Regions from separate parts of the Mesorhizobium sp. 113-1-2 genome, predicted to be linked through region 1. Evidence: riboswitches for the same ligand, from Rfam matches in the RefSeq annotation. Region 1 holds a riboswitch; each other region holds the start of a gene.
What was found. Region 1 has a riboswitch for thiamine pyrophosphate ahead of thiC (phosphomethylpyrimidine synthase ThiC). Riboswitches for the same ligand answer to the same signal wherever they lie in the genome.
Positions count from the first base shown of each region.

Region 2: linked by a shared signal. The riboswitch ahead of JN279_RS17630 (YkoF family thiamine/hydroxymethylpyrimidine-binding protein) and the one ahead of thiC (phosphomethylpyrimidine synthase ThiC) in region 1 are both predicted to bind thiamine pyrophosphate.
Region 3: linked by a shared signal. The riboswitch ahead of thiB (thiamine ABC transporter substrate binding subunit) and the one ahead of thiC (phosphomethylpyrimidine synthase ThiC) in region 1 are both predicted to bind thiamine pyrophosphate.

Region 1 covers NZ_AP023242.1:7,795,657-7,800,385, reverse strand. The annotation lists gene thiC (phosphomethylpyrimidine synthase ThiC) at 1-1,544, opposite strand, end outside; TPP riboswitch at 1,648-1,764, opposite strand; gene queE (7-carboxy-7-deazaguanine synthase QueE) at 2,046-2,783, opposite strand; gene queD (6-carboxytetrahydropterin synthase QueD) at 2,780-3,136, opposite strand; gene queC (7-cyano-7-deazaguanine synthase QueC) at 3,136-3,834, opposite strand; gene JN279_RS38900 (hypothetical protein) at 4,248-4,508, opposite strand; gene JN279_RS38895 (Fic family protein) at 4,502-4,729, opposite strand, start outside; gene JN279_RS38890 (hypothetical protein) at 4,670-4,729, shown strand, end outside.
Region 2 covers NZ_AP023242.1:3,631,513-3,636,241, reverse strand. The annotation lists gene JN279_RS17645 (ABC transporter substrate-binding protein) at 77-1,093, opposite strand; gene JN279_RS17640 (ABC transporter ATP-binding protein) at 1,086-1,853, opposite strand; gene JN279_RS17635 (ABC transporter permease) at 1,850-2,671, opposite strand; gene JN279_RS17630 (YkoF family thiamine/hydroxymethylpyrimidine-binding protein) at 2,705-3,313, opposite strand; TPP riboswitch at 3,304-3,417, opposite strand; gene JN279_RS17625 (formyltransferase family protein) at 3,479-4,303, opposite strand.
Region 3 covers NZ_AP023242.1:1,478,275-1,483,003, forward strand. The annotation lists gene JN279_RS07080 (ABC-F family ATP-binding cassette domain-containing protein) at 1-79, opposite strand, end outside; gene JN279_RS07085 (thiamine diphosphokinase) at 81-725, opposite strand; TPP riboswitch at 814-928, shown strand; gene thiB (thiamine ABC transporter substrate binding subunit) at 972-1,970, shown strand; gene thiP (thiamine/thiamine pyrophosphate ABC transporter permease) at 2,149-3,744, shown strand; gene thiQ (thiamine ABC transporter ATP-binding protein) at 3,737-4,513, shown strand.

The DNA of each region.
Region 1 (4,729 bases):
CGGGAAAGGGCGTCATCCCTGACTTTCGCCGCCGGATGCCCCTTCCCCAGGTCGGCGGCGTGTGCTGCGATCTTGTAGGTGATCACGCCAATCTTGACGTCGTTGCGATCGGGAAGGCCGAGATGTTCCTTCGGTGTGACGTAGCAGAGCATGGCGGTGCCGAACCAGCCGATCATGGCGGCGCCGATACCTGAGGTGATGTGGTCGTAACCCGGCGCGATGTCGGTCGTCAGCGGTCCAAGCGTATAGAAAGGCGCCTCGCCGCAGACGGCGAGTTGCTTGTCCATGTTCTCCTTGATCTTGTGCATCGGCACGTGGCCGGGCCCCTCGATCATCACCTGGCAATCCTTGGCCCAGGCGATCTTCGTCAGCTCGCCGAGCGTTTCCAGCTCGGCGAATTGCGCCGCGTCGTTGGCGTCGGCGATCGAGCCGGGACGAAGGCCGTCGCCGAGCGAAAAGGACACGTCATAGGCGCGGCAGATGTCGCAGATTTCGGCGAAATGCTCGTAAAGGAAGCTCTCCTGGTGATGGTGCAGGCACCATTTGGCCATGATCGACCCGCCGCGCGACACGATACCCGTGACCCGGTCGACCGTCAGCGGGATGTAGTGCAGCCGCACGCCTGCGTGGATGGTGAAATAGTCGACGCCCTGTTCGGCCTGTTCGATCAGCGTGTCGCGGTAGACCTCCCAGCTCAGATCCTCGGCGATGCCGTTGACCTTTTCGAGCGCCTGATAGAGAGGCACCGTGCCGATCGGCACCGGCGCATTGCGCACGATCCATTCGCGGATGTTGTGGATGTTGCGGCCGGTCGAGAGGTCCATCACCGTATCGGCGCCCCAGCGGATCGCCCAGACCATCTTTTCGACCTCCTCGGCCATCGAGGAGGTGACCGCCGAATTTCCGATATTGGCGTTGATCTTCACCAGGAAATTGCGGCCGATGATCATCGGCTCGCTCTCGGGATGATTGATGTTGGCGGGAATGATCGCGCGTCCGCGCGCCACCTCGTCGCGCACGAACTCCGGCGTGACGAAGTCGGGGATCGCCGCGCCGAAGGCTTCGCCGTCGCGCTCAAGCTTGCCGCGCAGGATCTCGCGGCCGAGGTTCTCGCGGATGGCGACGAACTCCATTTCAGGCGTGATGATGCCGGCGCGCGCATAGGCTAGCTGCGTGACCGCCTTGCCTGCCTTGGCCCTGAGCGGCCGATTGCGAATGGGAAATTCCGGCGTCAGGCGCTCGCCCGTGACGAATCCATTGTCTTCCGGCCGGACATGGCGGCCGTCATAGGCTTCGACATCGCCGCGCGCCGTGACCCATTCGTGGCGAAGCCGGGCAAGGCCCTTTTCGATGTTGGTTTCGACAGCAGGGTCCGTATAGGGTCCTGACGGATCGTAGACGGTGATGGGCGGTTCGCCGGCCGTCGGATGGACGGAGATTTCGCGCATCGGCACCCTGATCTGCGGGTGGAGGACGCCGGATTTGTGGATTTTCCGCGAGGCGGGCAGTGGTCCCGTCGACACGGCGGGGGTGAGGGCATTCATCGTGAGGCTCCTTTGCTCATGCATTGGAGACCCAGTTCTGTGCCGGAAGGATGAAAAGACGCTTCTGCCAACCTGCCGAAACAGGACCTCGGGCGTAAACTCCCGCAAAGCGCTTGCACCGTCCCTACGCCAGTATGAACTGGATCAGGTTCAACGGGTCACTGCGCCGCGAAAGCCAGCAGTATCTCAGCCCCTTGCCGGGACTCCCCTGGTGAATGCATCGAATTGAACGGCCCTTCGCTATTTTGTCAAGCGCATTCGTCCCGCAGCGGTGATCGGCGACCAAACAAACCCAGCGGAAAAGCATGGTAGTATCGAGAGCAAGTCACGCTCCAGAGGAGCGGTGAAGCGCCCCCAATAAGGCGAGCCCTCATGCGGATTTCGGTGCCTTTTCCAGCACGGTGTTTTCGGGGCTTTCCGGAACGACGCTGCTGCCGCCCAGTTGGGTGAGATTGCTATAGAGGTCTGTCTTGCTCATCGTCGGCAATCCTTCCCCTTCGGCTAGACGCCCCGTTTGTTTCCCCAGAGCAGAACATGAAGCTGCGGCAGTACACGCGCCTCGAACCACATGTCACGGGTCACTTTTTCAACCAGCCATTCCATGCGCCTCATCACACCGGCCATGTCGATGAACGCGTCTTCGTTGCCGGGACGCGGCGGCGTGTGATTGCCGGGCTGCAGATAGACGGGTAATTGCGGGTAGCGCGCCGCGGCGTCTTTGGCATAGGCATAGTCATCTTCGTCGAAGACGACGAGCTTGAGCGCCGTCTGCGGCTTATCCTGCGCCGCCTCTAAGCAGGCGTCGAACGCGGCCCAATCTGTCGTCATTTCACTTGAGGGCGGCTTGGGGCTGAGTACCAGCACGTCGAGATCCGCGAACCATTGCTTAGACACCGAACCTTGGGTTTCCAATGCAAAACGGTAGCCCTCACCATGCCCGCGGTCGATCAACTGGCCAAGCGGCTGGATGGCCGGATTGCCGCCCGACAGCGATACCATCACGGGCTGACCGCCGGAAAGTGCAATGACCTTTTGCCAAACCGCGTCGGAAGACATCATCTCCCAATCATGGCGGAAGCGACGGTCCACCGCATGCAGGCTGTCGCACCAGGAACAGCGATAATCGCACCCGCCGGTTCTTACGAACACCGTCGGCAAGCCGATCAGCACGCCTTCGCCCTGAATGGTCGGCCCAAAAATCTCGCTCACCCGGATTCCGGGATGCAACGCGCAAGTCATGGTCGGTATTCCGCCCAGGTTTTCGGCGTCTCGCTCACCCGCACGGCGGAGGTTTCGGGTAGCCGCACCTTGCACCAGTCGTAGAAGTGCCTGGCCAGACATTCCGCTGTGGCATGGTCATGCCCCAGCACGTCGTTAAGATGCCGATGGTCGAACGTCCCATCGATGTAGTGCTTGAACGCCGCCAGATCTTGGTAGTCGCGCACAAAGCCGTGTTCGTCCAGTTCGCCACCTGAAAGCTCCACTACGACGATGTAGTTGTGGCCGTGCAGACGTGCGCACTGATGATCTGGTGGCAAGGAGGTGAGCTGATGCGAGGCCGAGAAGTGGAACTCTTTGGTAATGCGGAACATCACGCGCTCCTTGTCTGGATAGCGTGGAGCCAGAAGTCTGCGTCCTCATAATCTGTCGGGTCGGTGATGCCGGCCAGATCGAATGCTTCGCGCCGTTCGACGCATGTCCCGCAGCGACCGCAATGAAGTGCACCGCCCTTGTAGCAGGACCACGTCGCCTCGAACGGTGTGGCGTACTTTGCCCCCTCGCTGACGATGTCGGCCTTCGACATATTCACATACGGAGCGTACAGGCGGATATCGGCGTAGCCTGCGAGGGCATGGTTCTGCATCGTCTGAAAGGCGTCGATAAAAGCGGGCCGGCAATCGGGATAGATGAAATGATCTCCGCCGTGGACGGCAGTGGCCACCGCATCGGCCTTCTGCGCGGCGGCAACCCCGAAGGCGATGGCCAGCATGATGGCGTTCCTATTCGGCACCACCGTGATCCTCATGGAGTCTTCGGCATAGTGCCCGTCGGGCACGTCCACATTATCAGTCAGCGCCGAGCCGCTCAGGTTCCGGCCAACATCGCGGATATCGACGATCTGGTGCGGAACAGCCAGCCGCTTGGCGCAGATAGCGGCAAAGCCGAGTTCCTTTTTGTGCCTCTGGCCGTAATCGAACGAAAGCAGGCCAATGAGTTTCTGCTCGGTCGCCACCTTGTGAGCGAGCGAAACAGAGTCCAATCCGCCGGAGCAGATGACGAGGGCTTTCATGGTTTGAATCCTTGTTTTGACCGGGTAAGGCTGCGACCGGAGATTTCTCTGCGTTCCCACTACTCCACGGAGCCGGTTTTGTGAATGGGGTGGACGCGATTGAGCGCACGTACCTTGTTGTCAGCGTCCCCAAGATGACTTGCACGCGACTTGTCGCGTATCTTCGACCGCTGGGGTGCTGACGCCGACACTGCGTATATAGGCGTATAGATGATGCAGAAATCACTGCCGTGGCGCAGCAGCATTCCCGACACACCTTCGGCTTGTCCGGTTTGCCCCAGAACTTGACGTCCCGAGTTTCGGCGCTAACGCAAGGGTCGACCGGCAGTCCCAGGGAGAGGCTTCTGCCGCGTGCTTTGCCGTTTTCTGGTCTGCGCATAGATCGCCTCGAGCCGCCCGCGCTTCGTCATTGGTCAGAGCCGGTAATTCCTTTCCGAGGGCGCGGCTCGATAGGGGCCACCATTCTGGTTAAGGAAACGGAAGAGCAGATCGATCAGCCGCTTGGGCGTGTCGATAAAGGCATTCACCAGTTGCCGGAATTGATCGTAGCGCTGCAGAAAAGCTGTTTCGTAAGGAAGGTACCGTTCGATCGTCCGCCGAAGGCAGGCATAAAGAAATTCGGCGTGCGGGGTTGCATCGAAGTATCGGTAGAAATCCCCGGTGTCATTCAGCACCCGGACGTTGAATTGCGGCGTCGGTTCCCATTCGACCAATGGCAGAAGGCGCGTCGAATTGCTCTCCAGCACGCGCCTGTACTCGTCGATCTGGTCCAGGATCGCGGCCGAGACGGGAAACACCACTCCCGGCGATTGAAGCGGTGCATGGCTAGGACGTGGTGGATCAGGTAGCGGTGAATGCGGCCGTTTCCGTCCTCGAACGGATGGATGTAGACAAA
Region 2 (4,729 bases), 3.8 Mb from region 1:
GGAAGCCTTCACGCCAGGCGAGCCCCTTTGGCTGGCCGGCCATTCCCCCAAGGCTCGAAAGGCAGACCGGCGCGCCCTACCCCAACGTTGAATTGCTGAAATACCTCGCAAAATCAGGACGCTGCGTCAGAACCTTGCCATCAGCGTCGCGCAGAATGCCGGCGGTGAAGAGATAGTCGCCGATCGCGTCCATCTTGGCCGGATCCATCGTGCCGATGGCGCCGTTTGCCGCGCGCAGATAGTGGCCGTCGATCAGCGCCTTCAGCGAGGCCTCGATCAACGCCGGATTGGTCAAGGCATCCTTGTTGGCGGCGATCAGCAGCGCGGCGGCTTCCCCGGGATGATCGACGCAGAACTGATAGCCGCGCCGTGTTGCCTGGATAAAGGCTGAAGCCAATGCCGGGTTTGCCTGCAGATAGGCTTCGCTCGACGAGATCAGCGTCGTGTGCTCGTCGGGCACGCCGTAATCGGCATAAATAAAGCTGCGCTGCTTGACGCCTTTGAGTTCGGCTTCGACGCCCTCCCAGGTCGAGACCTCGAGCGTAAAGTCGACCGAACCATTGGCCAGCGCTTCATAGGCGGAGGTGCCGAGCGTCACCGTCTCGAATTTGCCCTTGCCGCCATCATGGCGGATGATGGTCGAGATCAGCGCGTTTTCCCAGGCGCTGCCGAAACCGCCATAGGTCAGGCCGTCAAGGTCCTTCGGGCTTTTGATCTCGCTGCGCGCCGCATTGAAAACCACGCGGCCGGTTTCGGACTGCACCACGGCATAGGCGGCCTTCAGATCGGCCCCGGCGGTCTTTTGGGTGAACAGGCTGATGGTGCCGTTGATGCCGAAATCGGCGACGCGGTTGGCGACCAGCGTGCCGGCGCCGGTGTCGCTGTAGGGCAGGATGTCGACCTCGAGGCCGGCCTCGCGGTAAAAACCCTTGTCGCGGGCGACGAACAGCCCGATGTGGTTGGTGTTGACCGTCCAGTCCAGCGCGACGGTGACTTTTTGTGTTGCCGCGAAGGAGCGGTTCGATCCGGCGATCAGTGGAAATCCGCTGGCGAGGGTGAGCAGCAAGGCCTGCCGGCGCGTCAAGTCAGTCATGGTCATGTCCTTTGGATGGTTGCGGGTTGAGCAAAATGTCGAGGATCTCGGCCTCAAGTGCGCTGGCCTGTTGCCCGGCGGCGCCGGTCGGATCGCGCGGGCGCGGCAACGGCACTCTGATTTCACGCAACACACGGGCCGGACGCGCCGACAGCACGTAGATACGGTCGGACAGGAACACGGCCTCGCGCACATCGTGGGTGATCAGCAGCGCCGTCCAGCGATGGTGCCGCCACATCTGCTCGAGCCAGCGCTGCATGGCCGCGCGGGTCAGCGCGTCGAGCGCGCCGAACGGCTCGTCGAGCAAAAGCATGTCGCGCTCCTGCACCACCGTGCGCAAAAGCGCCGCGCGCTGGCGCATGCCGCCCGAAAGCTGTGCCGGAAAATGCCGCTCGAAACCAGCAAGCCCGAACTCGGCAAACAGCGGGGCGACGCGCGCCCGCGCCGCCTTTCGCCTGATGCCTTGCACTTCGAGCCCAAGCGTCGCGTTGTCGAGGATGCGCCGCCACGGCATCAGCGCGTCGCGCTGCGGCATGAAGGCAAAATGCCTGCCATGATCGTCGAGCGACGCGCCGTCGAACAACATCTCGCCCTCGCCATGCTCGGCACCCGTCAGGAGCTGGAACAGCGTCGACTTGCCGGCGCCTGAAGGCCCAAGGATCGAGACGAATTCGCCGGCACCGACGCTGAGCGAAATGTCGGCGAGCACGTCGAGCCCGCCAAACGCTTTGCGTACACACCGCAATTCGAGCCGGCTCATCCCTGCGCCCCCTTCCCTGCCGGCTGCCGGCCGGCCCGTTCCCAGGGCATGGCGAGGCGCTGCAGCAACGCCGTCAGCCCGAACAGGATCAGCGTCAGCGCGGCACTGACGCCGACAGCGGCGAGCACCAGATCGGGGCGGAAATTGTTCTTGGCGTTGAGCATGTAGATGCCCAGCCCCTTCGCCGCGCCGGCATATTCGGCGAAGATGGCGCCGACCACGGCATAGGTGATGGAGATCCGCAGGCCGGCGAAGAAATAGGGCAGCGCCGAAGGCAGCCGCGCCAGCACGAAGACACGCCAGCGCCCTGCCCCCATGGCGCGCAGCATCTGGCCGATCTCGATCTCGGTCGCCTCATAGCCCTGCACCAGGGCCACCAGCATCGGGAAGAAGGTGACCAGCGCCACCAGCATGATCTTCGGCCCCAGCCCGAAGCCGAACCACAGCACCACCAGCGGCGCGATCGCCACCAGCGGCAAGGTCTGGCTGACGATGAAGACGGGAAACAGCGCACGCCGCAGCGGCTGGAAGAAGTCGACCAGCATCGACAGCGCGAAGGCGGCGCCGAGCGAGCAGGCAAAGCCGATCAGCGTGGCGCGGATGGTGGGAATGGCGTTGTCGATCAGCGCCTCGCGATTGAGCATCGCCTGCTCGAAGACACGTGAGGGCGCCGGCAAAATCGTCGGCTTGATACCGGAATAGGTGGCGTAGAGCTCCCACCCCACAAGCAGCAACCCGACCGAGATGACGGCTGGTACGGCCTTGGCAAGGGAACCCGCGAGCGGGCGCGACACGACTGATGATGAGACCACGGGCATAACCTTTGACGGCGCGCGGAAGCGCACCTGGTTTTAGACAGCCGACGGGCTGTTGGCCGAAACCGTGACGTCGAGGGTTACGTGGCCGGCGCCCGGCCCGAAGCGGCAGAAAGCCTCGTTCAGCGCAGAAAAGACCGCACCGGTATCGCCGCGCAACTTGGTGCAGAAGTTCTTGGAGCGATCGTAGACGCCGGACTGCTTCAGGAAATCGATGCAGCCATAGATCTCGTCCATATGGTCGCCGGTGCCCATCACATAGAGCGAGAATTGCGCCGCCGCCGGCTGGCCGGTGGCGGCAGCATTGCGCACCGCGCTGATGGCGGCTTCCTTGCGCGGGCCGAGCGGCCCGACAGGTCCGCCAAACGCATCGGAGCGGCAGATCGGATCGTCCGGCTCGCCCGGGCAGCCGCGCGAAATGGCGGCCGACAGCACGCAATGCTTGCCGCTCCGCGCCGCCGCCACGAACAGGTCGCGCAGCGCCGGGAACAACACTTCGGGCGGCCCCACCAGCAAGGTCGAGATGTCGTCGGTCTCTATCCTGAGCCTGTCCCGGTAGGGATCGAGCGCGCCGAGCGCGCCCAGGATGACGCCGACGAAATCGTCAGCCATGGGGTATAAGGAAATCTGTGCGCCTGAAAACATAGCCCGCCTCGCTCCGCTGGTATTACCCAGATCAGCTTCTAGGGTCTGTGGGCTTGCCGCCCCCGTCTCAGCCCCGACCGTACGGAGCACCCCTGTGGATGGGCGCGTTAAAGCACCATTCGAACCGAAGGGGAAGCCGTTTTTTTCAACGCACTGCGCCAACTCTCACGCGTGCCCGTCTTCCACCTTGCCGAAAAGCCGGATTTCAGGGGGCGACTTTCTGACTGGAGCGCGCGCGAACGTGGCGTGCAGTTTCACGAGCCGTTTGAGCAGGCGGCTATAGGTGAGATACCGGACCCTGCCGTCGGCAAGATCGAACTCCACGCTCCCCCATCGTCTGACTGGCACATGTCCGGTCGGCGGACCGAGCCGCCTGATCTGGAACCCCAGCCTGACCTTGTGCCCGGCGACATCCAGATAGATGCCTGGAACAGTGCCCAGCACATGCCACATCAGGGCAACATGCTCGATCGACATCTCAGGCGATATCATCGTGTGGGCCGCCTTCAGCCGCGCCCAGACGAAATCACCGGCCGGCTGCCGCATTCCCGAAAGGCTGCCTTTACAGTAGGCGGGAGCCACCTCACTCACCAGCGCGCGCATCGCCCTCGCCACGCTGTCGGTCAGGGTCTGCAGCGACACCCAGTCTGCTTCGGAAAACGACACCTGCCCGAGAATGTCGCCATCATCGAAATCGGCGGACATCTTGTGCAGCGTCACACCGCCATGAACGGCGTGCTGGCCGTCCACAGCCAGGCGGTGGAGAGGATGCGGACCCCGGTAGTTGGGCAACAGTGCCGGGTGAAGATTGAGGCCGCCCTTGGCAAAGGTGCCGAGCAAATCCTGTGGTATCAGTGCTGGAAACGCGAAGCAGATCAACACATCGGCCTTGGTCTCCGACAACTGGCTGGCGAGTGTGCCCCAATCATAGGGCCGGCCAAATTCGATCAGCCTTGCCGGCGTGTTGCCGATATAGCGTTTGAGCAGCAATCTTCGTCTCAGCCCTCGGCGAAAATTGCTGACGCTGAAATGTTTTTGGCGTTGGCGGATTCCCGGCACCACAATCGCGTCAATCAGATGGCCTGCTTCAAGCCATCCTGACAACAGCGGCCCGGTGTAAGGGGTTATGTCGAGCACGAACACCGCGGAAAGCCGGCCCGACCTGGTCTGCGGGCTCAAAAGCACCGGCCGTTCAAGGCGCAAACCATGCCGACCCCCGTCGAGGGACATTCGAACGGCAAGCCAGCCTCATCAGGCAGGCCTGGCCGGGTTTGCAAAATAAGTCCGTCGGTCAGGGAGCCTTGACAATCGAAGACGGCACCGTGGCGGTGACGTCGGAAAGCCGCCCGCCTCTCACCAGAAGTGGCTTCTCATAGATTTTCTTCATGCGTATCTCCTGAAGCAAATCAGCATACG
Region 3 (4,729 bases), 1.6 Mb from region 1:
TCAAGGCGGCGCCATCGAGCAGCGGCGTGCCGCCGAAGGTCAGTTTTATCCCGTCGAGATTGAGAAGGGGCGGGGCCATGTCAGCTTTCGGGTAGCGGATAGGGATGCGCGAGCAGCAGTGCGCGGCCGTGGCCGAGCGCGATCTCGAGGCGGCCCCGAACCTCGTTGGAGATGGTCAGTGAAGAACCGAAGGCCACCTCGACCTGGTTCAGCGGCCATTTCGCGCCGGTGACGGTCAGGCCGGCAAGCTCGGAAAAACCGAGGATCGAAAACAGCGTGCCGTCGGCATAGTCGAAGCCGGCCGTTCCCAACAGCAGGGGGATACCTTCCTGGGCGCCGCTGGTCAGCAGCACATCCGTTCCGGCCTCGGCCAGCCGCAAGCCGAGCGCCAGATGCAGGAAAGCGTGGTCGGCACGCTTGCCGCCGAAGGCACCCGCCAGCACAAGACGAGTCGCGCCGCGCTCGAGGGCTGCGGCGACCGCCAGTTCGCCGTCGGTCTTGTCCTTCTCCGCCGGGAAGGTCTGGCGCGGCACCGCGGCGAGGTCGGCGGGGAGATCGGCGGGAACCGAATCGAAATCGCCCACCCACAGTTCGGGCACAAGGCCGAGCAGCCGGGCATGGCCGATGCCGGCATCCGCGGCGATGACGCGTGAGCCTTCGACCTGGCGGTCGAGCCGGGGCGTGCGGATGAGATCGCCGCCAAGCAGGATGGTGAATGTGCTCATATCTGGTGGCCTGTACCAGCCCGGCAGCGGAAACGGAAGGCCGGCAAACTGCCACTTGCGCGGTTCCTCGGCCGGGCCTATGTGTCGAAACGCTCTAACGGGGTGCCGGACGCGATCTTCGCGGACCGGCTGAGAGGCAATCTCGCCAACCCGCTGAACCTGATCCGGTTTGTACCGGCGGAGGGATTAGACGTTTCGGCCAGTCCGACGCCTCAATTCCTTTCAATTCGAACGAAGGAGGCGCCGATGCGCACGCTTTTATACGCTCTTGTCTCAGCCATGGTCGTGACGCTGTCCGGGCCGGCCTTGGCCAAGGACAAGCTCACCGTCTACACCTATGAGAGCTTCACCGCCGACTGGGGTCCCGGCCCCGTGGTTAAGAAGGAATTCGAGGCCGAATGCGGCTGCGATGTCGAGTTCGTCTCGGTCGCCGATGGCGTGGCGCTGCTCAACCGCGTCAAGCTCGAAGGGGCGTCGACCAAGGCCGATATCGTGCTCGGCCTCGACACCAATCTCACCGCTGATGCCAAGGCTAGCGGGTTGTTCGCCCCGCATGGCACGGTCTCCGATGTCAACGTGCCGGGTGGCTGGAGCGACGATACGTTTGTGCCCTTCGATTACGGCTATTTCGCTGTTGTCTATGACACGCAGAAGCTGAAGACGCCGCCCAAGAGCCTGAAGGAACTGGTCGAAGGCAGCACCGACGACAAGATCGTCATCCAGGATCCGCGCACCTCGACACCCGGCCTCGGCCTGCTGTTGTGGGTGAAGTCGGTGTATGGCGACAAGGCGCCGGAAGCCTGGGCCAAGCTCAAGACAAAGGTGCTCACCGTGACGCCGGGCTGGAGCGAGGCCTATGGCCTGTTCACCAAGGGCGAGGCGCCGATGGTGCTGTCCTACACGACGTCGCCGGCCTACCACATGGTCGCGGAGAACACGCAGCGCTACCAGGCGGCTTCCTTCGAGGAAGGCGAGTATCTGCAGATCGAGGTCGCTGGCATCACCACGACCGGCGCCAAGAACCCGCTGGCGGCAAAATTCATCGCCTTCATGACCGGCCCGAAATTCCAGGACGCCATCCCCGAGACCAACTGGATGTTCCCGGCTGGAAAGACCGACAAGCCGCTCAACCCGGCCTTCGACAAACTGGTCAAGCCGACCAAGACCTTGCTGTTCAGCCCCGAAGAGGTCGCGGCCAACCGCAAGGCCTGGGTCGATGAATGGCTGGCGGTGATGAGCAAATGAGTGCGCTTCTCACCCTCCCCCTTGTGGGGAGGGTCGATCCGCGAAGCGGAGCGGGGTGGGGGCTGCGACGCTGAGCACTGCCTCACCCCCACCCCGGCTCGCGGACACCGCTTCGCGGCATCCGCGTTCCGACCCTCCCCACAAAGGGGAGGGTGGAAGGCGCGCGTCTGACTCCCGCATCAGTGCCGGCATCATCGCGCTCGCCGCCATCACACTGCTGATCGGCGGCGCGTTTGCCGGGCTGCTTGTCGAAGGCGCTCATGACCTTTCGGGCGCCTGGGCAGCTTTCGATCCCTATCTCCTACGTGTCGTGCGCTTCACGCTCTGGCAGGCAGCCCTTTCGACCCTGCTCTCGGTTATCCCAGCTCTGTTCGTCGCACGCGCGCTGTCGCGGCATCCGCGTTTTTTCGGCCGCGCCTTCATCCTGCAGCTCTTCGCCGTGCCGCTGGCGCTGCCGGCGATCGTCGCGGCGCTCGGCATTCTCGCGCTTTACGGCCGCGCCGGCTATTTCGCCGGGCTGTTCAGCGCCGTCGGCGGTCAGGGCTGGCCAGGCATCTATGGCCTGCCCGGCATTCTCGTCGCCCACGTCTTCTTCAACCTGCCGTTGGCGACGCGGCTGTTCCTTGAGGCGCTGCAGACCATTCCCGCCGACCAATGGCGGCTGGCGAGCCAGCTCGGCATGGGGGCGCGGCCGGCGTTCCGGCTGATCGAATGGCCGACGCTGCGCGGTGCCTTACCCGGCGTCGCCGGTCTGGTCTTCATGCTCTGCATCACATCCTTCACCATCGTTTTGACGCTGGGCGGTGGGCCGGCCGCGACGACGCTGGAGGTCGGCATTTACCAGGCGCTGCGCTTCGATTTCGATCCCGCGCGGGCTGTCGCCCTGACGACGCTGCAGATCGCGCTCACCTTCGTCGTGGTGCTGGCGCTGACGCGGCTTGGCGCCAATGTCGTCGGCGACACCAACCTGCCGGTCGCGCCGCGCCGCTATCTCTCCGTCAACGGGACCGAGACCACACTGAACGCCGCGCTTATCGTGCTGGCGCTGCTGTTCGTTGTCGGACCCATGGCGGCCACGGTGCTCGCCGGGTTAGGGGCCGATCTCGGCCGGCTCGCCGGCGAAGCCACTGTTCGGCAGGTTACACTGACCAGTGCGGTGCTGGCCTTCCTGTCGGCGCTGCTTTCGGTGATGCTGTCGCTGGCCCTGACCATGGCGCGACGGGCACTGGCGTTGAACCGCCGCGCCGGTCCAAGGACAGTGCTCGAACATGCAACCGACACCGGCGCCGGTTTTGTCCTGGTCGTGCCGCCGATCGTCATCGGCGCCGGCTGGTTCCTGTTGCTGCGCCATGCCGGCGATGTCTTTGCCATCGCCCCGGTCATGGTCGCCACCGTCAATGCTGTTATGGCGATGCCGTTCGCGCTGCGCGCCGTCCGCCCCGCCTATGACGCGGCGAGCGAGCGTCACGAACGGCTCTGCGCGCAGCTCGGCATTTCCGGCTGGGCGAGGCTGCGGCTGGTGGACTGGCCGTCATTGCGGCGGCCGCTCGCCACCGCTTTTGCTTTCGCCATGGCGCTGTCGCTTGGCGATCTCGGCGTCATTGCGCTGTTCGGCAGTGATTCCGTGCAGACCTTGCCTTACCTTCTGCTTTCGCGCATGGGCAGCTACCGCACCGAGGACGCCGCCGGCCTGGCGCTGTTGCTTGGCCTGGTCTGCCTCGCTTTGGTACTGGCCGCGGATTGGCTGGGAAGGGAAAAGGTCCGTAATGTCTGACGGGGCGGTGGGCAGGAAGGGCGTTCCGGTACGGCTGGACAAGGTCTCGTTCAGCTATGGCGAGGCGCTGATTGCTTTCGATGTCGGGTTCGCCGCGGCGGAAATCACCGCCATTATGGGGCCGAGCGGTTCGGGAAAGTCGACGTTGCTCAACCTGATCGCTGGCTTCGAGACACCGCAGTCCGGCCGCGTGCTGATCGGCGGGGCCGATGTCGGCGCCGCGCCGCCAGCCGCGCGGCCGGTGTCGATGGTGTTCCAGGAAAACAATCTTTTTGCCCATCTTTCCGTCGAGCAGAATGTCGGGCTCGGCCGCTCGCCAGCGCTGCGGCTGACCGAGGCCGATCGAATCGCCATCGCCGAGGCGTTGGAACGCACAGGGCTTGGCGGCAAGGAAAGACGCTTGCCGCATGAACTCTCCGGCGGCGAGCGCCAGCGTGTTGCGTTGGCGCGCGTCCTGGTGCGCGATCGCCCGGTGCTTCTGCTCGACGAACCCTTTGCTTCGCTGGGGCCGGCCTTGCGCGACGACATGCTCGATCTGGTTGCCGGCTTGCATGCCGAACGCGGCATGACAGTGCTGTTCGTCACGCATCAGCCTCAGGATGCCCACCGGATCGGCCAGAATGTGGTGTTTCTGGACAATGGTGCAGTCGCTGCCACCGGCAGCGCGGAAGATTTCTTTGCCGGGGCTGGTCCGGAGGTGTTCCAGCGCTATGTCGGTGCGAGTGCCGGGAATGCGGTATCACGAGATATTGCCCGGAAGCCGACATAATTTACGGTCAAACCGGCTACAGGCGATGGGGCGCTTGCTTGCCATGGCAGAAGTAGTGTGGCTAGGTCCGCCTACTGGTCGGCACAAGCCGTGATTTGCCTACAGCATCCGCCGCACGCCCCGAGGGACGCGCGACGGATGCTGTAGAAGTTTGTTTTTAGCGCATGATGGGTTCCGAGGATCGCCCCCGATTTTCGTGGTCATGCGCCGGGACCT